Regions from separate parts of the Cupriavidus sp. F041 genome, predicted to be linked through region 3. Evidence: predicted binding sites of a transcription regulator. Region 3 holds the regulator's gene; each other region holds the start of a gene.

Region 1 (7,629 bases), 180 kb from region 3:
CGCAGGCGCGCGTTGGTGGCCGGACTGCGATAGCCGGAGATGACCTGGAAGGGTGCCTCGCAGCACAGTGCTTGTTTCAGGCGGTAAAGCAGCGCGAACAGTTGCGGGTCGATCACGCCGACCTCGCCGGAGTAGTGATCGCGCAGGAACCGGTTGAGCGCGGCCAGCGACTCGGGCACGAACTGTTCGCCTACGGCGTAGACCACGGCGATGCGCTCGCCGGTGTGGGTGTGGTCGAAGGCGAGGCTGCGGGCGTCCGGCAGCGTCGCCAGGGCAGGCAAAGGCGCCAGCGGCAGCACGGCGCCGGCCAGGGCCAGCTTGCCGGTGTGGCTCAGGAACAGGCGGCGGGGTTTGCTCGGCGGTTTGGTCATCGGACGCTTTTCCCTGGGACTAGTAAGACAATTGTGGGCGCATTGGCGCCGACGCAACGGTCCGCCGGCTGGCGGACCGTTGCCGCAGTGCCTCGTCCAGCACCTTGTCGAGCCCGTAGATATCGGGGAAGAAATAGACGCGCCCGTCGGCCTTGACGATGGCAGTGCCGTACGCGAGCACCACCGGCAGCGGCTGTTGCAGCCGCAGCGTGCTGGACTGTCCCCGCTCCATGGCCTCGCGGATGCGCGCTTCGGTCCAGTCGGGTGTGTCCTGCAGCACAAAGCTGGCCAGCGCCACCGGCTCCTCGACACGGATGCAGCCATGGCTCAGGTCGCGCCGGCCGCGCGTGAACAGGCTGGGCGCGGGCGTGTGATGCAGGTAGATATTGTCGTTGTTGGGGAAGATGAACTTGATGTCGCCAAGCGCATTCATCGGTCCCGGCCGCTGCCGGATGCGCAGTTGCCCGCGCTGGACGGCGTCCAGGCTGGCCGCCGACAGCGTGGTCACCGCCTTGCCGTCGCCACCGACGAACTCGAAGCCTTGCCGCTCGAAATAGCCGGGGTCGCGGCGCAGCCTTGGCACGGTTTCCGCGCGCGCAATGGAGGGCGGGACGTTCCAGTATGGGCTGAACTCGATAAACCGCATGTCCTCCTTGAAGAGCGGTGTCCGCGTGTCGAGCGCCTTGCCGACGATGACCCTCATTTCCGCCTTGACCTGGACATGGGCGTCGTGGACCTCGTAGGCACGCAACACGAACTCCGGCACGTTGACCACGATCATGCGCGGGCCCTCCAGTAAGGGCGTCCAGCGCAGGCGCTCCAGTGTCAGCTCGATCTGCCGTACCCGGCCGGCGACCGGCGCATTCAGCTGGGCAAAAGTTCCCGCGCCGATCTCGCCGTCCGCGTCCAGCCCGTGGCGGGCCTGGAACGCCTTGACGCCATCCACTATCGTGCCTTCGTAGCGTTCCGGGGCCGGCGTGCCCACGGGCAGGTCGCCGAGGGCGATCAGGCGCTGCGTCAGCGCCGGCACGCCGGCGTAGGCCTGGCCGCTCACCAGCTTCCTGTCCGGCAGCGGCGGCAGCGGTGCCTGCCAGGCCGCATGGCCAGCCAGCGCGCGATAGCGGGCAAGCGCCCCGCGCAGGGTGCCATAGAGCGGGAACGCCGGCGCCGCCCGCAGGACTGCCTCGGGCAGATCGTGCCCGGCGACGGCTGCGCGCAGGTAGGCCGACGGATTGAACTGGCCGTCCGGCGCCGCGGCAAAATTCTCGTGGATTTTGCGGGGATCGACCCGGCCGCCGTGCAGGTCGGCGAGATATTGTTCCATCGCCGCCGTCAGCCTGTTGTCAAGCAAGTTCAAGGCTTCAGGCGCCAGCGGCGGTCCGTCCGCCGCCTGGCCAAGCGCGCGGCGCAGGTCCCCGGCGTCATAGTCGCGGGGTTCCAGCCCGTCGGCCGCGGCGGCGGCGAGGATGTCGGCCGCCTGCCGTGCTTCGGTGGAGGGGCGGCCCTGCGAGAACCAGAGCGTGGCGTCCGCGGCCAGCGTGCCCGCATGGCAGCTCAAGGCCCACGCGCCCAGCAAGCCGGCCACGATTCCGCGCACGGCCGCGCCGTTGCGGCGGAAAAAGGAAGTGCTACGCATCAACCCGTGCATGGCCGGTCGGGGAAACGTCGGGCGCGGTCGGCCCCTTAGCTGTGGAGCGCTTGTCACTGTGGCGTGCTTGTCAAAGGATCGGTTCCTGTATTCCAGCCATCCATATCGTCCATACGGCGGACAGGTGCCGCCGGCATGGAGCCCGCGGTCCCCGTTGCGGATTCACTCCGGGATCTCGCTGCGGACCATCAGCACCGGCTTGTTGCTCTTGTGCACCACGCCTTCAGCCACGCTGCCCATGACCAGGCGCCGGAAGCCGCGTCGGCCGTGCGTGCCGACCACGATCAGGTCCGCATCCCAGCGATCGGCTTCCTCCACGATGGTAGCGGAGACCTGCCCGGGGGAAACGGGAGTCTCGAGGACTTTGGTCGTATGCGGGACGCCGGCTTCCGCCAGGCGCGTGGCGGCGGCCGCCAGCGCGTCGCGCCCCACGGCAAGGATGCCTTCCATCACCTTGTCGGGATCGTAGCTGCCAACGGAGAAGAGGATATCGCTGTCGTCCGCCACGAAGAGCACCTTTACCTCGCTGCCGGTCGCCTTGGCGACCGTGATGGCCTGGCTCAGGGCAAGTTCCGAAGAACGGCTGCCGTCCACCGCGAGCAGAATTTTCTGGTACATGATCGGTGCCTCCGGGCTGGATGTCGCAAGGCGGGCGCGCATGGGCGCCGCGTCCACCAGCAGCATAAGGCGCGGCACAGTTGGCGTATTGACGTACGTCAAGCAGCCTGGGCGACGCGCAATACCGCCGCGCCGGCCAGGCGGCCCGCGCGCAGGTCGTCCAGCGCGGCACCCGCCTGCTCCAGCGGATAGACGGTGGTGGTGGTGCGCAGCGGCGTGGCCTGTGCGATCCCCATCAATTCGAGGCCGTCTCCGCGCGTGAGGTTGGCCACCGACACGATCGACCGCTCCTCCCATAGCAGGCGATACGGAAAGCCAGGGATGTCGCTCATGTGGATGCCGCCGCAAACCACCGTGCCACCCTTGGCGACGGCCTGCAGCGCCATCGGCACCAGCGCGCCGACCGGCGCGAAAATCAGCGCGGCATCGAGCGGCCGTGGCGCGGGCTGGTCGCTGGGACCCGTCCAGCAGGCTCCGGTGTCGCGGGCGAGCTGGCAGGCGGCGTCGTCGCCGGGCCGCGTGAAGGCGAAGACTTCGCGCTGCTGCGCCACTGCGATCTGCGTCACCAGGTGGGCCGCCGCGCCGAAGCCGTAGATGCCGATACGCCGCGCGTCTCCGGCCATGCGCAGCGTGCGGTAGCCGATCAGGCCCGCGCACAGCAGGGGCGCTGCATGCACGTCGTCGTAGCGTTCCGGGATGGAGAAGCAATAGCGGCTGTCTGCCACGACGTACTCGGCATAGCCGCCGTCGCGCGTATAGCCGGTGAACTGGGGCGTGTCGCACAGGTTTTCGCGCTGCGCCGCGCAGAAGCCGCAGTGCCCGCAGGTCTGCCCGAGCCAGGGCACGCCGACACGGTCGCCAGGGGCGAGGCCGCTCACGCCTTCGCCGCAGGACTCGATCCTGCCGACGATCTCGTGTCCGGGAATCAGCGCGTTTTTGGGGTGCGCGAGTTCGCCGTCGAGAATGTGCAGGTCGGTGCGGCACACGCCACAGGTGCTTACGGCGATACGGACCTCGCCAGGGCCCGGACGCGGTACCGGCACACGTGCCAGGCGCAGAACCGGTCCGGCGCCGTCGAAGATCATCGCGCGCATTGAATCCTGCATATTGCCATCCTCCGCGGCCGCACCATGAGGCGCCCGGATTCCATGCTAGGCCATGCCGGCCGCCGGCGCCTGATCCACGTCAAGGGGGCACGCAAGGGGGCACGCAAGGCGGTGCTGCCGGAAAGCTGCGCAAGCCATGATCCAAATCAACATGGACTTCGCGCTGACGCCCAGACTGGAATTGTCTAAAGCGGGCTCGCCGCGGGTGCGGGAGGTAGATGATGTACAGCAAGATCCTGGTTGCCGTGGATGGCAGCGAATCGGCCGACCGGGCGCTGGCGGAGGCTCTCCACCTGGCCGCCGCGATGGGCTCGGAAGTCACCGTGGTGCATGTCATCGATAACAGCTACCTCAGGTACGAGGTCGGCTATGTCGACCTGACAGACCTGCGCACCAGCCTGCTCGAAGGCGGGCAGTCTCTGCTGGACGAGGCCAAGGCCAAGGCCGCTGCGCAGCAGGTGGCATGCAAGACGCTGATCGTGGACGAGCCGCTGGCGCTGGGCGACGTCGCCAGCGCGATCGAGCAGGCGGCGCAACAAACGCGTGCCGAGTTGATCGTGGTGGGCACGCACGGGCGACGCGGCATGCGGCGCCTGCTGATGGGCAGCGTGGCGGAGGGGCTGGTCCGGCAATGCCGCCAGCCGGTACTGCTGGTGCATGCGCCCCCGGCCGCGGAGAACGCCGGCGCAAGGCCGGCGTAACGGAGGGTAGGGGCATAAGCGTGGTAGCTGGCTTGACCTGAATCAATGGCCGCCTCCAGGCGCTTCCTAGACTGGTTGCAGGTTCACCAACTGCGCAGGAATGTCATGGAATACACCAGCATCATGGTCCACCTGGACACCAGTCCACGCGCGATGGACCGGCTTGAAATCGCTGCCCGCCTCGCCGTGGCCCGCCATGCCCGGCTGATCGGGCTGTTTGCCGGCTTTATGCCGGATGTCGCCTGGTACTCCCTGATGGAGGGCGCCCCTGGCTATATCGATGAAGACCGTCAGCGGCGTGACGACTCGCGCAATGACGTGCGCCAACGCTTTCAGGCGGCAACGCACGACCTGGGCGTGGAGACCGAATGGCGCGCGGTGGAAGGCGATCCCCTCGTGACGGCGCTGCGCGAAGTGCGCGAGGCCGATCTTGTCGTCGCGGGGCAATACGATCCGGCCGACCCGGACAGCTTTGTCGCGACCCAGTTTCTGGAGACCATCGTCCTCGACGGCGGCAGGCCGGTCCTTGTCGTTCCATTCGCCGGCAAGTTCGCTGTGCCGGGCGCGCGTGCCATGGTGGCGTGGAACGGTGGACGCGAAGCCACACGTGCCTTGCACGACGCCATGCCGCTGATCGCCGGCGGGGAGGCCAAGGTGCTTTGCGCGCAAGGCGCCGGCGCGCGCGCCGATGCGAGTCTGCCGGGCCACGCCGTGGCCGCGCTGGCGAACCACGGGGTCCGTGCCGATATTGAGTACTGCCAGGCAGGCTCGGACCTGGCGATCGGCGAGCTGTTGCTCTCCCGCGCGGCGGATTCTGGCGCTGATCTGGTGGTGATGGGCGCGTACGGCCGCGGCCGCCTGCGCGAGCTGGTGCTGGGCGGCGTCACCCGGACCTTGCTGGACACCATGACGGTGCCGGTCCTGATGTCACATTAGGCGCCGGCGCGGTTCACGAACGGACAGGGGAGCGCGATGAAGAGCGATACGCAGCTCAAGCAAGACGTCTGCGAGGAACTGGAGTGGGATCCGGAAATCCGTGCCGAGGGCATCGGCGTCCAGGTCAGTGACGGCGTGGTGACCTTGAGCGGCCAGCTCGATAGCTTCGCCGCGAAGCATGCGGTGGAAGAAGCGGTGCGGCGCGTATCCGGCGTGGGCGCACTGGTTGTCGCGCTCGAGGTGCGCCTGTCGCCCGAAGATCAGCGGCCGGATGCCGATATCGCGCGTGGGATCGAGAACGCGCTACTGTGGAACGCCGCCGTGCCCGCCGACGCGATCCAGGTGACGGTAGAGCATGGCGCCGTCACGCTGACGGGCGAGGTGGACCACGGGTACCAGCGCGCGGCTGCCACCGACATGGTGCGGCAGGTGCGCGGAGTGGCCAGCATTGCCAACGGCATCAGCGTGCGTCCGACGATCATCCCGGACGATCTTGCCCAGCGTATTACCAATGCGCTCTCGCGTCAGGCAATCTCCGATGCCGCGCGCCTGCGCATCAGCGTCGCCGGAGGCACGGTCACGCTGTCCGGAACGCTGCGCAACTGGGCCGAGATCCGCGCGGCCCGCGAGACGGCATGGTCCGCGCCGGGGGTGACCCAGGTGGTGGACCAGATGAAGGTTGGGCCATGAGACCTGCGTTGCCGGCTGCCGGCAGGCGGCAGGCGGCGGCGCCTGGCATGCCAGGCGATCGCCGGGGCGGCCGTGTTGTACTGCGCAGCAGGCGTGCCGGCCGCTCCCGACAAGCACGTGCTGGACGCTGACGAGCTCGATACGCGCTGCGAAGCCGTGCTGGTGCGTCTGTACGCGCGCAATCCCGGCGCGCAGGTTTTGGTGGGCAAGGCCAGCGGCGTGCTGGTCTTTCCTCATATACTCGCCGGCGGCGCGGTGGCGGGCGTGGAGCAGGGCGACGGCATGATGCGCGGTGCGGGCGGGGACAAGGCCTACTACCGGCTCGTCGGCGCCTCGCTGGGGGCGCAGGCGGGCATGGGATCCAAGGCAGTCGTGCTGGTATTCCTCACGGAGTACGCGCTCGAGCGCTTTCGTGCCAGCCAGGGCTGGGCGGTGGGCGTGGACGGATCGGTGTCGATCCTGAGCCTGGGTATCGGAGCCAGCGTGGATAGTCATACCGTGCGGGGCGACATCGCCGGCTTTGTGCTCACCAACGGCGGCATCATGATCAACCTGTCGCTGGTCGGCACGCGGATTACCCGGATCCAGAGTTGAGGAGCCATTGATGGAAAACGTCCTGATCGTCTATTACTCGCGCACAGGAACGGCCCGGCAGGCCGCGGAAGAACTGGCGGCGTACTCGGGCTGGCCGCTCGCGGAGGTCAGCGACCAGACCGGCCGCTCCGGCTTGCTGGGCGATGCGCGCTGCGTGTTCGATATCCTGCTGCACCGGCACGTGAGTTACCGCTACGCCGGCCCGGCGCTGGACGAGTGCCAGCGGCTTGTCATCGTCGCACCTATCTGGGTCGGCCACGTGGCCGCTCCCATGCGCAGTTTCCTGCGCGACCACCTGCCGCTGCTCTGCGAGACTTCGATAATCTGCGTGATGGCGCGGCAAGGCGCCTTCAGGGCGGCGGAGGAAGTTTCCCGCCTGGCCTCGGCGCCGCCGTCGCCGGTACTGGCGCTGCGCCAGAGCGAGGTGGCCAGCGGGGCGGCACTGCAGGACCTGCGCGCCTTCGCGGACCAGGTGGAAGCCGCGAACGGACGTACCGGCACCGCGCAGCGGCCTGCGTGGCTTTCGCCGAAAGAAGCCTGAACCGCCGTCTCACCAGGACCGGCAATGCCGCGCCGGCGCGCCACTGCGTTGTTGCCTTGACGCCCTCGCTGACTGCGTTTACCGCGTTACGGCGCTGACGGGTAAGCCTGCGTTCTGCGCGGGCAATGCCACCTGGCCCTCGTTCAGCGACATCGCTTCGGCGAGCGTTTCGGGCTTGGCCCCGCACCGATTGCGCAGCTTGGTCTGCCTCAGCGGCTTGACCCGGCGTCGGCAACTCGCACCACATGGCCCCATTCGTCGCTGCCCAATGGCTCTTGCGCGCGCCGTTGCCACTCCAGCACCTGAAGGTCCGCGTCGGACGGGTCGCCGCCCCGGCGCGCGCGCGTGGCGATGCGTTCGCGCAGGGTCGCCAGGTCGGCATTGCAATCGACGATGGAAAAATGCACGCCCCGGCGCGCGGCCA
Region 2 (7,629 bases), 2.2 Mb from region 3:
GTGCTGGCCTTGAGCAGTGCGGCCAGCGGCTTGGCTTGCGCGACGGTGACCAGGATGGGTGCCTGGGCATTGGCCAGGATGCCGGCATGGCGCTGCAGATGATCGCCGATCTGCGCCAGCCGCGCCGGCGGATAGAGCGGAACGGGGATGCCACCGGCAATTAGCACGGCGCAGAAACTGTAGAAGTACTCAGGGCTGGTGGGCAGCATGATGGCCACGGCCGTGCCCGGACGCAGACCCCGTTCGGCCAGCCCCGTGGCCATGGCCGTCGCGCGCTGGTGCAGTTGGGCAAAGCTGATCGGGATGTCGTCGCTGCTGCCGTCCTGCAGGATAATATGAGTGCGGGCCGGATGGCGGCGCAGATGCCAGCCGAGCACATCGGTCAAGGTGACGGCACTCTCCGGAGCCTGGGCCGCCGGCAGCGGGCGGGCACGCCGCGGGAGCGATCCGCCCGTGCCAGGGGGCAGATCCTTGGCGGCCATCAAGGCACGCAGCAGGGCGCGCGGCGTGTCGGCCTGGGCCAGGACTTGCTCGGGCAGGCTGACGCCAAACCGCTGCTCGACGCGGGTGAGGAGTTCGACGCGCGTCAGGCTATCGAAGCCCAGGTCGCCTTCGAGCGTGCTGTCCAGCGAGACCGGCATCTCGGCGGTCCCCTGCTGCTGCACTGCCGACGACATCTCCCGGACAATGTCGAGCAGCGCGTTGTCGTAGCTTTCCCGGGAGGGTGAATTTGGTCCCATGCGCATGGCAGCCGTTCCGTCCAAGCCGGCGGCGCGCCCGCCGCTACTGAGGGAATGCGGCAAATGTGGCGTACAGGGTGCTCGGATAGCGGCACAGAGTGACACACCCTTAAGATAGACCGCCTGCCAGCTTTGTCGAGGCGGGCAGGGCCGGACCCGGCGCGCTTGGCCACTCCGGCGCCGGCTCGCTATCCTTGGAAGTGGCGCAGTTACGGATTCTCAAGGAAGTGCGAGCCATGAAGGAGCACGCCGATCTGGCCGACAGGATTCTGGAGGTCGCGCTGATACTCGCCGAGCGCGGCGGATGGGATGCATTGCATCTCCATGAGATTGCCGCGTCCATGGAGATCGGTCTGGCCGACATTTACCGGCACTACCGGCAGAAGGACGACCTGGCAGAGGCCTGGTTCGGCCGGGCCGACTTCGCGCTGGTTTGCGCAACCCAGCGCGAAGGCTGGCATGGCCTGTCCACGCGCGAGCGCCTCTCGCTAGCCATCCTCGCCTGGCTGGAGGCCCTGGCGCCGCATCGGCGGCTCACCGCAGAGATGCTGCGCTACAAGCTGCAGCCGGAGCACTTGCATCTGCAGGCGCAAGGCCTGCTGCATATCAGCCGCACCGTGCAATGGATCCGGGAGGCCGGCTGCCTGCCGGCGGCCGGCTTGCGCCGGGAGGCGGAAGAGGTCGTGCTGACCGGGATCTTTCTCTCCACATTTGGCGTCTGGCTACACGACCCGTCACCGGAGGCCAGCCGCACGCAGGCCTGGCTGGACCGGCAACTACGGCTTGCCGAGCGGCTGGCCTTGCGCACGCCCGGCGGCGCGGGGGGCGCCCGCCCAATTGCGATGACCATTCGGCAAACTCCGACCGGTCCACATGCGCCCTGGAGGTCGTTTCCCCGCTCCTAGCGGGTGGTCCAGCCGCAGCGAACGAAAACCGTCAAATCCGGCAATGCCAACGACGGATCAACCCCGCTGCAGGCAGCCTCGCGCACACCCGCTCTACGCCGCGTAGCTAACCCTCCACACTCACCCCTCAAAACTATCGCTTGATTAAAGTCATCCAAACAATTCATCGACCGACCGGTCGGTTTATAAATATACTGCGGCATCGCCTCACAGGAAATCTCCATGTACACCCAATCTCTCGATCTCCCGGGCAACGCGCAACCGCCCGGCACTGCGCCGGCCGATACCTCGCCGCAGCAAGCGCATTTCGACGCCCTGATGGCGGCTGACGGCAAGATCGAGGCGCAGGACTGGATGCCAGATGCGTATCGCAAGACGCTGATCCGGCAGATTTCCCAGCACGCGCACTCGGAAATCATCGGCATGCAGCCCGAGGGCAACTGGATCAGCCGGGCCCCGAGCCTGAAGCGCAAGGCGATCCTGCTCGCCAAGGTGCAGGACGAGGGTGGGCATGGCCTGTATCTGTATAGCGCAGCCGAAACGATGGGCGTGTCGCGCGACCAACTGGTCGACGCCCTGCACGCCGGCAAAGCCAAGTACTCGAGCATCTTCAATTACCCCACGCCGACCTGGGCGGACGTGGGCGTGATCGGCTGGCTGGTGGATGGCGCGGCGATCATGAACCAGATCCCGCTGTGCCGTTGCACCTACGGCCCGTACGCCCGCGCCATGATCCGCATCTGCAAGGAGGAGTCCTTCCACCAGCGCCAGGGCTTCGACGCCCTGCTGTCGATGATGAAGGGCACCCAGGCGCAAAAGGACATGGTGCAGCAGGCGGTGGACCGCTGGTGGTGGCCGGTGCTGATGATGTTCGGCCCGAGCGACAAGGACTCCATCCACAGCGGCCAGTCGTTCCAATGGGGCATCAAGCGGATCTCGAATGATGACCTGCGCCAGAAGTTCGTCGATGCGACCGTCGAACAAGCCCGCATCCTCGGCGTGACGCTGCCCGATCCGGACCTGAAGTGGAATGAAGAGCGCAAGGCGCACGACTACGGTGCGATCGACTGGGAAGAATTCTGGCGCGTCGTGAACGGCGACGGGCCTTGCAACAAGGAGCGCCTCGCCACCCGGGTGAAGGCGCACAACGATGGTGCGTGGGTGCGCGAAGCCGCGCTGGCGTATGCCGAAAAACAGGCCGCGCGGGCTCACAAGCAAGCCGCTTGAACAGGAGATGAAGATGAACAAGGAATGGCCGATCTGGGAAGTGTTCGTGCGCAGCAAGCAGGGCCTGGACCACAAGCACTGCGGCAGCCTGCACGCATCCGATGCAAGCGCGGCACTGCGCATGGCGCGCGACGTCTATACGCGCCGGCAGGAAGGCGTGAGCATCTGGGTGGTGCCGTCGGCGGCAATCACGGCGTCCGATCCTGCCGACAAGGAGTCTTTCTTCGAGCCGGCCGGCGACAAGATCTATCGCCATCCGACCTTCTTCGTGCTGCCTGCCGAAATCGACCACATGTAAGACGAGACGCAATGATGAACACGCCCCAACATTTGTCGTACGTGCTGCGCCTGGCCGATAACGCGCTGATCCTCGGCCAGCGCAACAGCGAGTGGTGCAGCCATGGCCCGGCGCTCGAGGAGGACATCGCGCTGGCGAATACCAGCCTCGACCTGATCGGCCAGGCGCGGCTGCTGTACTCGCACGCGGCTACGCTCGACGAAGCGCTGAGCGGCGCGAAGAAAACCGAAGACAGCTACGCCTACTTCCGCTCCGAGCGCGAGTTCGCCAACTACACGATGGTGGAGCTGCCGCACTTCGGGCCGCTCGCCGGCACCGCACGCACCGAGCGCGACTATGCCGTCACGATAGTGCGCAACTTCCTCTACTCCGCGCTGATGGCCCATCTGTGGACGGCATTGCAATCGTCCACCGACGCGCAACTGGCGGCCATCGCCGCGAAATCGCTGAAGGAGACGCGCTATCACCTCAGCCATGCCAGCGAGTGGCTGATCCGTTTCGGCGACGGCACGGCGGAGTCGCACCGGCGCGCACAGGCGGCACTGGATTACCTGATGCCATACACGCGGGAGTTCTTTGCAACCGATGCGGTGGAGATCGCGATGGCCGAGGCCGGCGTCGGCCCCCTGGTGGCGGGCCTCGAACCCGCATGGCAGGCAGACGTTGAGCAGGTCATTGCCCAGGCGACCCTCAAGCTGCCGTCCCCGGTGAAACACGTTACGACCGGCAAGCACGGCGAACATTCGGAACACATGGGCTTCCTGCTTGCCGAAATGCAGTCCCTGGCACGCCAGCATCCCGGCGCTACCTGGTAGATCGCGATGACCGCAGCCACATTGATGCATGCCGACACCACGCTGGAACGCGCCTGGACCGTACTTGAGGCGGTACCGGACCCGGAGATCCCCGTGGTATCGATTCGCGAGCTGGGCATCCTGCGCGACGTGCGCCGCGGCGCCGACGACGCCGTCGAAGTCGTCATCACGCCAACCTATTCGGGGTGCCCGGCGATGTCGCAGATTGCCGAGGATATCGGGCAGGCGCTGGACGCCGCCGGGATCGTCCCCCATCGCATCGTCACCGTGCTTGCCCCTGCGTGGAGCACCGACTGGATGACCAGCGAAGCGCGCGACAAGCTGCGCCGCTACGGCATCGCGCCACCTGCCGGCAACTGCGGCAGCGGCGATGCCCCGCAAGAAAAGACCATCCGCTTCGTGCCTCGCGCAGCTGCCCCGGACAAGCCAGCCTGCCCGCAATGCGGCTCGGTGCACACCGAACTCCTCGCGCAGTTCGGCTCGACGGCATGCAAGGCGCTGTACCGCTGCATCGATTGCCGCGAGCCGTTCGATTACTTCAAACCGTACTGACCGTACTGACCTGGACCGACATTATGGCGACTCCACAATTCCATCCTTTGCGTATCCGCGAGGTACGGCCCGAAACCGCCGATGCCGTGACCGTCTCCTTCGAGGTGCCCGAGGACCTGCGCGACGCGTACCGCTTCACGCAAGGACAATTCGTCACGCTGAAGGCGCACCTCGATGGCGAGGAGACCCGGCGCTCGTATTCGATCTGCGTGGGCGTCACCGACTACGACCGCGATGGCGAACTGCGCATCGGCATCAAGCGCGTGCGCGGCGGGCGCTTTTCGAACTTCGCGTTCGACACGCTGCAGCCTGGCCATGAGATCGAGGTGATGACACCCGATGGCCGCTTCTTCACGCACCTGAACGCCGACCTGTCGCGAACCTACGTGGCGTTCTCGGGCGGCTCGGGCATCACGCCCGTGCTCGCGATCATCAAGACCACGCTTGAGACGGAGCCGACCAGCCGGTTCACGCTGGTGTACGGCAACCGCAGCGTCGACGCGATCATGTTCGCCGAGGAACTGGAAGACCTGAAGAACCGCTATATGAGCCGGTTCTCGCTGTATCACGTGTTGTCCGATGATTTGCAGGAAGTCGAACTGTTCAACGGCGTGCTGGATCAGGAGAAATGCCGGGCATTCCTGGAAACGCTCACGCCGGCCGACGAAATCGATGAGGCGTTCATCTGCGGCCCCGGCCCGATGATGGACGCCGCCGAAGCCGCGCTCAAGGCAGCCGGCGTGGCGCCGGAGAAGGTGCACGTCGAACGCTTCGGCACACCGCTGCCGCAAGCGGGCGTGCCGCCCATCGAAATCACCGACGACATGCCCGCGGCGGACCTGGAAGTGATCATCGACGGCAAGCGGCGCAAGCTGCGGCTGCCTTATGTGGGGGTCAGCGTGCTCGATGTCGGCCTGAAAGCGGGCCTTGCCCTGCCCTATGCCTGCAAGGGCGGTGTGTGCTGCACGTGCCGCGCGAAAGTCCTCGAAGGCGAAGTGAAGATGGAAAAGAACTACACGCTCGAACAACATGAAATCGACGATGGCTTCGTCCTCACCTGCCAATGCCATCCGGTGTCGGATCGGGTTGTCGTCAGCTACGACGAACGGTAAACGGTAATCGAAGTCCTGCAACCTCTAAAAAATACGCCCCCCGCAATGAATCATTCCCTCTTCAGCAAACACGAAAAGACGCTCGAGCGCGCCCTGGAAGCCATCCGGACGCGCGGCTACTGGAGCCCCTTCAACGAGACGCCCAGCCCGCGCGCCTATGGTGAAACGGCCGCCGCCGACGGCGAAGCGGCATTCAAGGCACAGCTTGGCCAGCCCTTCACACTCGATCAACCCGGCAGCAACGGCACGGTCGGCGAAGAGCGCTCGCCATTCGGCCAGGTATTGCATATCGGCTATCCCAAAGCGGATCCGGACGCGCTGATCGCGGCGGCACAGAAGGCGCAGGCACAGTACCGCAAGGCGGGTCCGAAAGCCTGGGTGGGCGTGAGCCTGGAAATCCTGGCGCGGCTGAATCAGGCCAGCTTCGAGATCGCGCACAGCGTCATGCACACCACCGGGCAGGCGTTCATGATGGCGTTCCAGGCTGGCGGCCCGCACGCGCAGGATCGCGCGCTCGAGGCCATCGCCTACGCGTGGGACGCGATGCGCGGCATTCCGGAGACGGCCTACTGGGAAAAGCCGCAGGGCAAGAATCCGCCGCTCGCCATGGAAAAGCGCTTCACCGTCGTGCCGCGCGGCATCGGCCTGGTGATTGGCTGCTGCACGTTTCCCACCTGGAACAGCTATCCGGGCATGTTCGCCGACCTTGCAACCGGCAATGCCGTCATCGTCAAGCCACATCCGGCTGCGATCCTGCCGCTCGCCATCACCGTGCGTATCGCGCGGCAAGTGCTGCAGGACGCCGGCTTCGACCCCAACGTCGTGACCTTGCTGGCGACCGCGCCCAACGACGGCCCGCTTGTACAGTCGCTGGCCACGCGCGACGAGATACGGCTGATCGATTTCACCGGCAGCACCGCCAATGGCGACTGGCTCGAGACACATGCGCCGCAGGCCCAGGTCTACACGGAGAAGGCCGGCGTCAACCAGATCGTGATCGATTCGGCGAACGAACTCAAGGCGGTGGCCCGCAACATCGCGTTTTCTCTCGCGCTGTATTCCGGCCAGATGTGCACCGCGCCGCAGAACATCTATGTGCCGCGCGGCGGCATCAAGACTGCCGAAGGCACCGTCCCGTTTGAAGAGGTCGCCCGGGCCATCGCCGGCGCCGTGCAGAAGCTGACTGCCGATGCGGCCCGTGCCGTCGAACTCACCGGCGCGATCCAGAACCAGGGCGTGCTCGCCCGGATCGACCAGGTCGCCGCGCTCGGCACGCCGCTGCTCGCCAGCCAGCGCCTCGTGCATCCCGAATTCCCCGACGCAACGATCGCAACCCCGATCCTGCTGCAGCTCGACGCCAGCCGCGACGAAGCTACCTTCACGCAGGAATGGTTTGGCCCGATCGCGTTTGTGATCGCGACCGACTCCAGCGCGCAGTCGCTGGCACTCGCGGCGCGCATCGCCCGCACGCGCGGTGCCCTGACGCTGTCCGTCTACAGCACGGACGAGGCGGTGCTCGATGCCGCCGGGGAGGCCGCCGTGGACGGAGGTGTCGCCTTGTCCGTCAACCTGACGGGCGGCGTCTTCGTGAACCAGTCCGCGGCCTTCTCGGACTTCCACGCAACGGGCGCAAACCCCGCGGCCAACGCCAGCCTTGCCGATACCGCGTTTGTCGCCAACCGCTTCCGCGTCGTGCAGAGCCGCCGGCATGTCCCGCAACGTGAGCCCTCGTAAGCGTCGCTGACGAAGCCGCGGATGCGCCCGTCCCGGGCGTTCAGGTGGCTTCGCATCGTCATCCGCAGTCAAGCCAGGGTGCCCGCTATCTGGCCGGCCGGCGCGCAAGCGTCGGCCGGGTGGGCGCCGCTATGGAATCCCGGATGCTTGACGACCTGGCACGGCACCACGGCGAAGACCGTTGCCGCGCATAGCCGGGTTGCCGAGCCGTCGTGTGGCGCCCCCAATCCCGCCACCGTTCAATCC
Region 3 (7,629 bases):
GTGACCGGCTGCCGGTAGGCGATGATCGCCAGCGTCTCCATGACCGCGCGGGAATATTTCGGCGGTTTTTCAGGATTCAGTCGGTCCAGGTATTCGCGCATGACGGGACGGCTCTGAAAGCGCCAGCCGCTGGCCAGCGCCACGAGTTCCACGCCGCGCTGCTCCCAGTCGCGGCGCAGCTCTTCCAGCAGCACCCGAATGGTGTCGGCACCGACGTCGTCGGCAAAAAGCCGGCGCAAGTCATTGACGCGCAAGGGTTCCTGCGCACAGATCAGCGCGGTCTCGAGGACGATCTTCGCCTCTTGGGTATTCATGTGATTGCGTGCAGCCTGTCTTTGCACCTGCGCCCCGGACAAACCCGGACGCACTGGAGATTGCGGGTTCAGCGGTTGGAATTGCCACCGCCATCTGACCGCGCAGCCAACCGCAATGCTTGATGCATGCAGTCGTGCGCTTTCTTTTTTGCATCGGGTGCCGGACCTGCCCGGCAGGAGATCGCCCGGCCACCGGCTTTACCTGCCGGTCGACGGAGCCCTTGCGTCGCGCCTTCCCCCTGATGTGGCGGACCTGTCCGGCACGACGTCCGTCGCTCCGGGTGCAAGAAAAATACGGATATCGGGCCTGCTTGGCCTATTTCACCCCGCCCTGCCGTGGCTGGTCTTTTGAACCAAATAATCTTTTGAACCGGACGGCGGATTGGGAACGGTCCCTGGCGGTAATACGTGCTCGAGGGTTCCTGGCATGCATCCCTGAGTGCGAATGCTACCTGACGATGCCACGATGAAATACGCTGCGCGATATCGCTGTTCTTGCGATTGTATGGCATTCCCTGGCAAACCTGCAACCGATTCGCACAGGCATCTGCCCGGCAAAGTGCGCAATGCGCCATGAAGCGGCGTATCAGAAGACCAGACAGAAGCCGTGCGCGGCCAGCGTCTCTGGTAAAAGCAGCGCGCGCGCCACCCCGACCACACCAAAGGCAACCACCGCCAAACCGGCAACGGTACGTACCGCCGGGCGGCGCGACCACTGCCTGAGGTAGCCGGACAGGCCCGAGATAACCAACAGGTTTGGCAAAGTGCCCAGTCCGAACACGGCCATCACCAGCGCCCCCGAAGGGGCGTTCCCGGCCAGCAGCGCCATCGCCAGGGCGCCATAGACCATGCCGCATGGTACCAGCCCCCAGGCCAGCCCCATGCCGTAGCGGCGCAGCAGCCGCCCCTGTGGCAGGCCCATGGGCGCCAGGCGCGCGCCCACGGCGGCAAAAACCCGGAGCAAACCGCCAGCGCCGCGCGCGGCAAACCGCTCCAGCCAGGCAGCCCCCACGACGCGCCCGCGCAACATCCATAAGCCCGACATGACCAGCATCATGCTGCCGATCCCGAACAGCCAGCGCTGCAGCGGCAGGTACTGGGCCTTCCAGACACCGGCGCCCAAGGTACCCAGCAAGGCACCCAACAGCGCATACATGCTCAGCCGCCCGGCGTGCATCACCAGGAGTTCGAGCAGCCAGTGGCCTGGCTGGCGCAGGATGATGGCCGGCACACGGGCCGTGCCGCCCTGCTCGGCGGCAAGCGCAATCCCGCCGCACATGGCCGCGCAATGCACACCGCCTAGCAAAGCCAGGGTAAAAACGCTGAAGAGCACGCCTACGGTCAACTTCTCCTCCCAATCACATCCCCTGGCGCGGTAAAATGCGCCCTACGCGCCCCCGCGACTCCAAGAGGCGCTATCAACATGAAGCCCGGCGCCCGCGCACATCCGCGCAATCGCGAATCATGACGACGGGCACGGCAGGCGGCGCCACGCAGATGGCAGGCCCCGCCAGACCCGCGCCAGGCTAATGTGGATAGCGCTTCCAACCGACAGCTCTCAACGTCAAGCTTTCAACTCAATGCGCCTGCCACACGCGCTTGAGTGATTGCGCTAAACCGACAGGCCCCAATTGCTAACATCCATTCCCATTACCGAGATGTCGCCCCGCTGCTCCACTTGCTCGCTGGGACAGCTCTGCCTGCCCGTCGGCATGTCGCAGCAGGACCTCGAAAAAATGGATTCGCTGGTGCAGGAGCGCGTGCGCGTACGCAAGGGCGAGACCCTGTACCGCCTCGGCGATCCGCTCACCGCCGTCTATGCGATCCGCTTCGGCACGCTCAAAACCCACCTGACGATGGAAGATGGCCGCTCGCAGATCACGGGCTTCCACCTCCCCGGCGAAGTCGTCGGGCTCGACGGCCTTGGCGAAATGCAGCACGCATCCGACGCCACCGCCCTTGAGGATACCGAAGTTTGCGTGGTGCGCTTCGGCGACCTCCAGTCGCTGTCCGGTTCGCTCCCGTCGTTGCAACACCAGTTCATGCGGCTGATGAGCAAGGAAATCTCGCAGGACCAGGTGATGCTGATCACGCTGGGCTCGATGCGCGCCGAAGAGCGCCTTGCCGCCTTCCTGATCAACCTTTCGGAGCGCCTTTCCGCGCGCGGCTATTCGGCCTCCGAGTTCGTCCTGCGCATGAGCCGCGAGGAGATCGGCAGCTACCTCGGGCTCAAGCTCGAAACCGTCAGCCGCCTGTTCTCCCGTTTTGCGGAAGCCGGGCTGATCCAGATCCGCCAGCGGCACGTCAAGCTGGTCGACATGACAGGCATCAAGCAGATCATCAACAAGTCCTGCTAGTCCGGCAGGCATCGACCGGCCGCGCGGAGCTTCCCGGCTCCGGCGGCATTGGCGGCCGCCTTGCCTTCCTTGCGTTGTGCCAATGCCACGCCGCGCCGGCCTGGCCACGGCACCCCTGCTCCGCCGCCCCCTGCCCCGCAGCGCGAAGACGCGCATCGCGCTCACTCCAGTTCGTCTGTCTCCGCCAGCCGCGTGGGCATGGTGTAAAGCGTCAGGCCACTCGACAGCGAACAGAGCACCCACGCTATCAGGAAGCTCACTGTGTAAACCGCCTCCCGCGACGCCTCGACCGGCTGTCCGAAGAAGCGCAGATCGCCGGGATCGACCACCGAAAACACCAGAGCGGTCGTCAGCCCGGCTACCAGGAAGCCGGGCCATAGCACCCACATCAGCCAGCGCAGTCTCATGGTCACCTCGCCTGCGCCGTGGCCGGCGCAGCTTGCCGCCCGATACCGCTACCCGCCTTCTCGACCACCAGCCCGTGCCGCGATACGCCATCGACAACGGGCGGGTCCGGGTGCGTCATAGCCAGCCAGATCGTGACCCCGCAGGCCACCATCGCCAGCAAGGGCCCGCTCATCAGCAGCCATGGCCAGGGTTCCTTCCACCAGGGATTGCTTTGCTGCATCATCAGGCCTCCTCTAGATTTCTCGGTTCAAAGATTGCGCGGTACGATGAAGCTGGTGCCCTGGCTGATTTCCGCGCCGCCCCCACTGTCATCTCCTGTCGCGGTGACCGTCACCTGGATCTTGTGCGTGCCCCGGCCAGCGGCTTCGATCGGCACGCGCACGCGAATCGGAATCAGGCGGTTTGAGGTGGGCTCGAGATTGCCCGCAGCGTGATCATATTCCACGGCCAGGCCCTTCAGGTCATCACTGTCCGCGCGGATGGCCACATGCATCGGCGCCTCGGTCGTGTTGATCAGTTGCAGGCGATAGACGTTCTCGATCCAGCGCCCCTCCACTTCCCTGCCCAGCGCGCCGCGGTCGCGGATGATATCGACCTTGAGCGGCGTGCGCATGGCCAGCGACACCGTGAAGCCGGCAACCAGGGCCAGCCAGATCACGGAGTACACCACCGTGCGCGGCCGGAACAGACGCTTGCGCGCCTCCGCCTCGGGCAGCACGCTGCGCATGGCGTTCTCCGAGGTGTAGCGGATCAGCCCGCGCGGATACGCCATCTTGTCCATGACCTGGTTGCAGGCGTCGATGCAGGCGCCGCAACCTATGCAGTCGTACTGCAGGCCGTCGCGAATATCGATGCCGGTGGGACAGACCTGCACGCAGATGCTGCAGTTCACGCAATCGCCCAGGCCGGCGGCCTGGTGGTCCACCTTGCGCGAGCGGCTGCCGCGCGGCTCGCCGCGGCCCACGTCATACGTCACCACATACGTGTCGCGATCGACCATCACGCTCTGGAAGCGTGCATAAGGACACATGTACTTGCACACCTGCTCGCGCATGAAGCCGGCGTTGCCCCAGGTGGCGAAGGCGTAGAACAGCATCCAGAACGTTTGCCACGGCCCCAGCGACAGGCTGAGCACGTGGCCGCCCAACTCGCGAATGGGCGAGAAGTACCCTACGAAGGTAAAGCCGGTCCACAGCGCGATCACGATCCAGAGTGTGTGCTTGGTGGCCTTGAGCCGCAGCTTGCGCGCGCTCCACGGATCGCCATCCAGGCGGATGCGGGCAAAGCGATCGCCTTCCACATGCCGCTCGATCCACATGAAGATCTCGGTGTACACCGTCTGCGGACAGGCATAGCCGCAGAACAGGCGACCCGCGATCGCCGTGAACAGGAACAGCGAGAGCGCGGAAATCACCAGCAGCACGGACAGGTAGATCACATCCTGCGGCCAGAGCACCAGGCCGAAGATGTAGAACTTGCGCGCGCCGAGATCGAACAGCATGGCCTGGCGGCCGTTCCATTGCAGCCAGGGCATGCCATAGAAGAACAGCTGGGTCAGGACCACCATCCAGACCCGCCAGCTCGAAAACGCACCTGTGACCGAGCGCGGATAGATCTTGCGGCGGACTTCGTACAGGGTTTCATCCGAGGTTTCCCCATCGCCCGTGGCGGATGCGGGCTCGCGAAGAGGCCCCCAGGCGGCTCCGTGCTTTCTCAGCGGTTCCGGTTCCGGGGCATTCATGGGCGATCACCCCCAGCGGCACGCAGGCTCCACATGCAGGCGTCGCGGTTCATTGCCCGCTCCCCGAGGGGGCCGCCCCATTGTTCGACAGTCCCCAGACATAGGCCGTCAGCATGCGGATGCGCTCCGGCGTCAGGATTTCCTCGTGTGCCGGCATGTGGTTGTTGTGACCCTTCAGGATGGCATCGACGATGTTTGCCTCCGAACTGCCGTACAGCCAGACCTTGTCCGACAGGTTGGGCGCACCGAGCGCCTGGTTGCCCTTGCCGGAAGAACCATGGCAAGCCGCGCACGTGGACTTGAATGTGCTTTCGCCACGCGAGGCGCGAATCGGATCGGAAGACAAGTCTGACAGCGAACGAACGTATTGCGCGACGTCGCCGGCCAGCTTGCCGTCGATAGTCGAAGCGAATGACGGCATCACGCCATTACGGCCCTTGGTAATGGTCTGGGTGATGGTGGCGGGATCGCCGCCATACAGCCAGTCGTTGTCGGTCAGGTTAGGAAAGCCGCGGCTGCCGCGCGCGTCGGAGCCATGGCATTGCGCGCAGTAGTTGAGAAACAGGCGCTGCCCGATCTCGCGCGCAGCCGGATCCGCGGCCACCTGCTTGACGTCCATTTGCATGTACTTGCCATAGACATCGCTCTGCACCTGCTCAGCCGCCTTGCGATGCGCCTCCAGCTCGACCCGGCTGGAGGTCTTGAGCACGCCGGCGTAGGAACCCAGGCCGGGGTACAGCACCAGGTAGACCAGCCCGAAGAGGCAAGCCAGCAGGAACATCCACATCCACCAGCGTGGCAGCGGATTGTTCAGCTCGCGCAGGTCGCCGTCCCACACGTGGCCGGTGTCTTCGGTAGCGCCGGCCACCTTGACCACCTTGCGTTGGGAGAACAGCAGCCATATGCACCAGACGATGCCTACCAGCGCGATGGCGGCAATGTAGTAACTCCAGAAATCCGTGAAGAAGTCGCTCATGACTCAGTGTTCCTGCTTGGTGTTGTTTGCGCCGCCGGCACGATGGCGGCCGTCGTGGTTCGCGGCCAGCGGCTCGTCGGGCAAGGCGAATGGCAGCATGGCCGACTCCTGGTTGGCTGCCTTGCGGCCGGACGACCAGGCCCACCAGCAGATCGCGAGAAACGCCACCATCGAGATCACGGTGGAAAACGCAGTGATCATTGCCATGGCTTACTCCTTGGCCGGCGCGGCTGCGGGCTGAGCCGCGGCTGCGGTGTCCACACGCACATTGCGCTTGCTGATGCCAAGCTCCTGCAGGTAGGCGACCATCGCGTCCTCTTCGGTCTTGCCTGCCAGCGTGGCGGGCGCCTGTTCGATCTCGGCGTCGGTATAGGGCACACCCAGCCGCCTCAGCGCGCGCATGCGGTCGCGGATATCGTTGGCCTGCAACGGAGCCTTCTCCAGCCACGGGTAGGACGGCATCACCGACTCGGGTACCACGTCGCGCGGATTGCGCAGGTGGATGCGCTGCCAGTCATCGGAATAGCGGCCGCCCACGCGCGCCAGGTCGGGACCGGTACGCTTGGAGCCCCACAGGAAGGGATGGTCATAGACCGATTCGCCAGCCGTCGAGTAGTGGCCATAGCGTTCGACATCGCCCTGCAGCGTACGCACCTGCTGCGAATGACAGCCCACGCAACCCTCGCGGATATAAATATCGCGGCCCATCAGGCGCAGCGGCGAATACGGCTTGATCCCAGTGTCGGGCTCCGTAGTGGAGTGCTGGAAGAACAGCGGCACAATCTGGACGAGCCCGGCGATGCTGACCACCAAGATGGTGCAGATGATCAGCCAGCCGATGTTCTTCTCCAGGGTCTCGTGCGTAAAGAAGCTTCGTTTTTCAGACATCGTTTCTATCCTGGAATGATCAATGGGCGGAGGCACCAACGCTGGTCGGGATCGGCGCATCCACCGCGGGCTTGCCGATGATGGTCCGCGCCACGTTGTAGGCCATCAGCAACATGCCGGAGAGGAAACACAGGCCACCCAGCAAGCGGATCAGGTAGAACGGATACTTGGCCTTGACCGCTTCCACGAAGGCGTAGGTGAGCGTGCCGTCGGGCTGCGTGGCCCGCCACATCAAACCTTCCATCACGCCTGCGATCCACATCGAGGCGATGTACAGGACCACGCCGATGGTGGCGATCCAGAAGTGCAGTTCGATCAACCGCACGCTGTACATCTCCTTCTCGCCAAACAGACGCGGGATCAGGTAATAGAGCGAGCCGATCGAAATCATCGCGACCCAGCCCAGCGCGCCGGAGTGCACGTGGCCGATGGTCCAGTCCGTGTAGTGCGACAGCGCGTTGACGGTCTTGATCGACATCATCGAGCCCTCGAAGGTCGCCATGCCGTAGAAGGACAGCGCCACCACCAGGAACTTGAGGATGGGATCGGTGCGCAGCTTGTGCCAGGCACCCGACAAAGTCATGATGCCGTTGATCATGCCGCCCCAAGAAGGCGCCAGCAGGATCAGCGAGAACACCATGCCGAGCGATTGCGCCCAGTCGGGCAGCGCGGTGTACTGCAGGTGGTGGGGGCCGGCCCACATATAGGTGAAGTTCAGTGCCCAGAAGTGAACGATCGACAGGCGGTAGGAGTAGATCGGGCGGCCGGCCTGCTTGGGAATGAAGTAATACATCATGCCCAGGAAGCTGGTGGTCAGGAAAAAGCCCACCGCGTTATGGCCGTACCACCACTGCACCATGGCGTCCTGCACGCCGGCATAGGCCGAGTAGGACTTCCACATCGTCACAGGCATCTCGACGTTGTTGACGATATGCAATATGGCGA

Evidence for each region. The regulator FNR, encoded in region 3, switches genes on or off when oxygen is low (the NO sensors DNR and NnrR bind a similar motif). The targets are predictions, from matches to a motif close to TTGATNNNNATCAA.
Region 1: ACZY0R_RS28075 (universal stress protein) is a predicted target of FNR. The motif match lies at 4,477-4,490, and genes of this name have one in related genera.
Region 2: paaA (1,2-phenylacetyl-CoA epoxidase subunit PaaA) is a predicted target of FNR. The motif match lies at 1,786-1,799, and genes of this name have one in related genera.

What each region holds. Positions count from the first base shown of each region.
Region 1 is NZ_JBVASY010000002.1:2,328,055-2,335,683, reverse strand. It holds gene mepK (peptidoglycan L,D-endopeptidase MepK) at 1-371, opposite strand, end outside; gene ACZY0R_RS28095 (L,D-transpeptidase family protein) at 391-2,007, opposite strand; gene ACZY0R_RS28090 (universal stress protein) at 2,182-2,637, opposite strand; gene ACZY0R_RS28085 (zinc-dependent alcohol dehydrogenase family protein) at 2,736-3,743, opposite strand; gene ACZY0R_RS28080 (universal stress protein) at 3,965-4,444, shown strand; gene ACZY0R_RS28075 (universal stress protein) at 4,550-5,380, shown strand; gene ACZY0R_RS28070 (BON domain-containing protein) at 5,417-6,070, shown strand; gene ACZY0R_RS28065 (lipid-binding SYLF domain-containing protein) at 6,164-6,664, shown strand; gene ACZY0R_RS28060 (flavodoxin family protein) at 6,675-7,205, shown strand; gene ACZY0R_RS28055 (bifunctional aminoglycoside phosphotransferase/ATP-binding protein) at 7,415-7,629, opposite strand, start outside.
Region 2 is NZ_JBVASY010000002.1:337,062-344,690, reverse strand. It holds gene ACZY0R_RS18640 (AMP-binding protein) at 1-746, opposite strand, end outside; gene ACZY0R_RS18635 (TetR family transcriptional regulator) at 941-1,645, shown strand; gene paaA (1,2-phenylacetyl-CoA epoxidase subunit PaaA) at 1,868-2,872, shown strand; gene paaB (1,2-phenylacetyl-CoA epoxidase subunit PaaB) at 2,886-3,170, shown strand; gene paaC (1,2-phenylacetyl-CoA epoxidase subunit PaaC) at 3,182-3,985, shown strand; gene paaD (1,2-phenylacetyl-CoA epoxidase subunit PaaD) at 3,992-4,537, shown strand; gene paaE (1,2-phenylacetyl-CoA epoxidase subunit PaaE) at 4,561-5,649, shown strand; gene paaN (phenylacetic acid degradation protein PaaN) at 5,695-7,383, shown strand.
Region 3 is NZ_JBVASY010000002.1:2,506,356-2,513,984, forward strand. It holds gene scpB (SMC-Scp complex subunit ScpB) at 1-314, opposite strand, end outside; gene ACZY0R_RS28960 (sulfite exporter TauE/SafE family protein) at 901-1,659, opposite strand; gene fnr (fumarate/nitrate reduction transcriptional regulator Fnr) at 1,946-2,671, shown strand; gene ACZY0R_RS28970 (hypothetical protein) at 2,833-3,078, opposite strand; gene ACZY0R_RS28975 (FixH family protein) at 3,081-3,302, opposite strand; gene ccoG (cytochrome c oxidase accessory protein CcoG) at 3,327-4,820, opposite strand; gene ccoP (cytochrome-c oxidase, cbb3-type subunit III) at 4,870-5,796, opposite strand; gene ACZY0R_RS28990 (cbb3-type cytochrome oxidase subunit 3) at 5,800-6,003, opposite strand; gene ccoO (cytochrome-c oxidase, cbb3-type subunit II) at 6,007-6,684, opposite strand; gene ccoN (cytochrome-c oxidase, cbb3-type subunit I) at 6,704-7,629, opposite strand, start outside.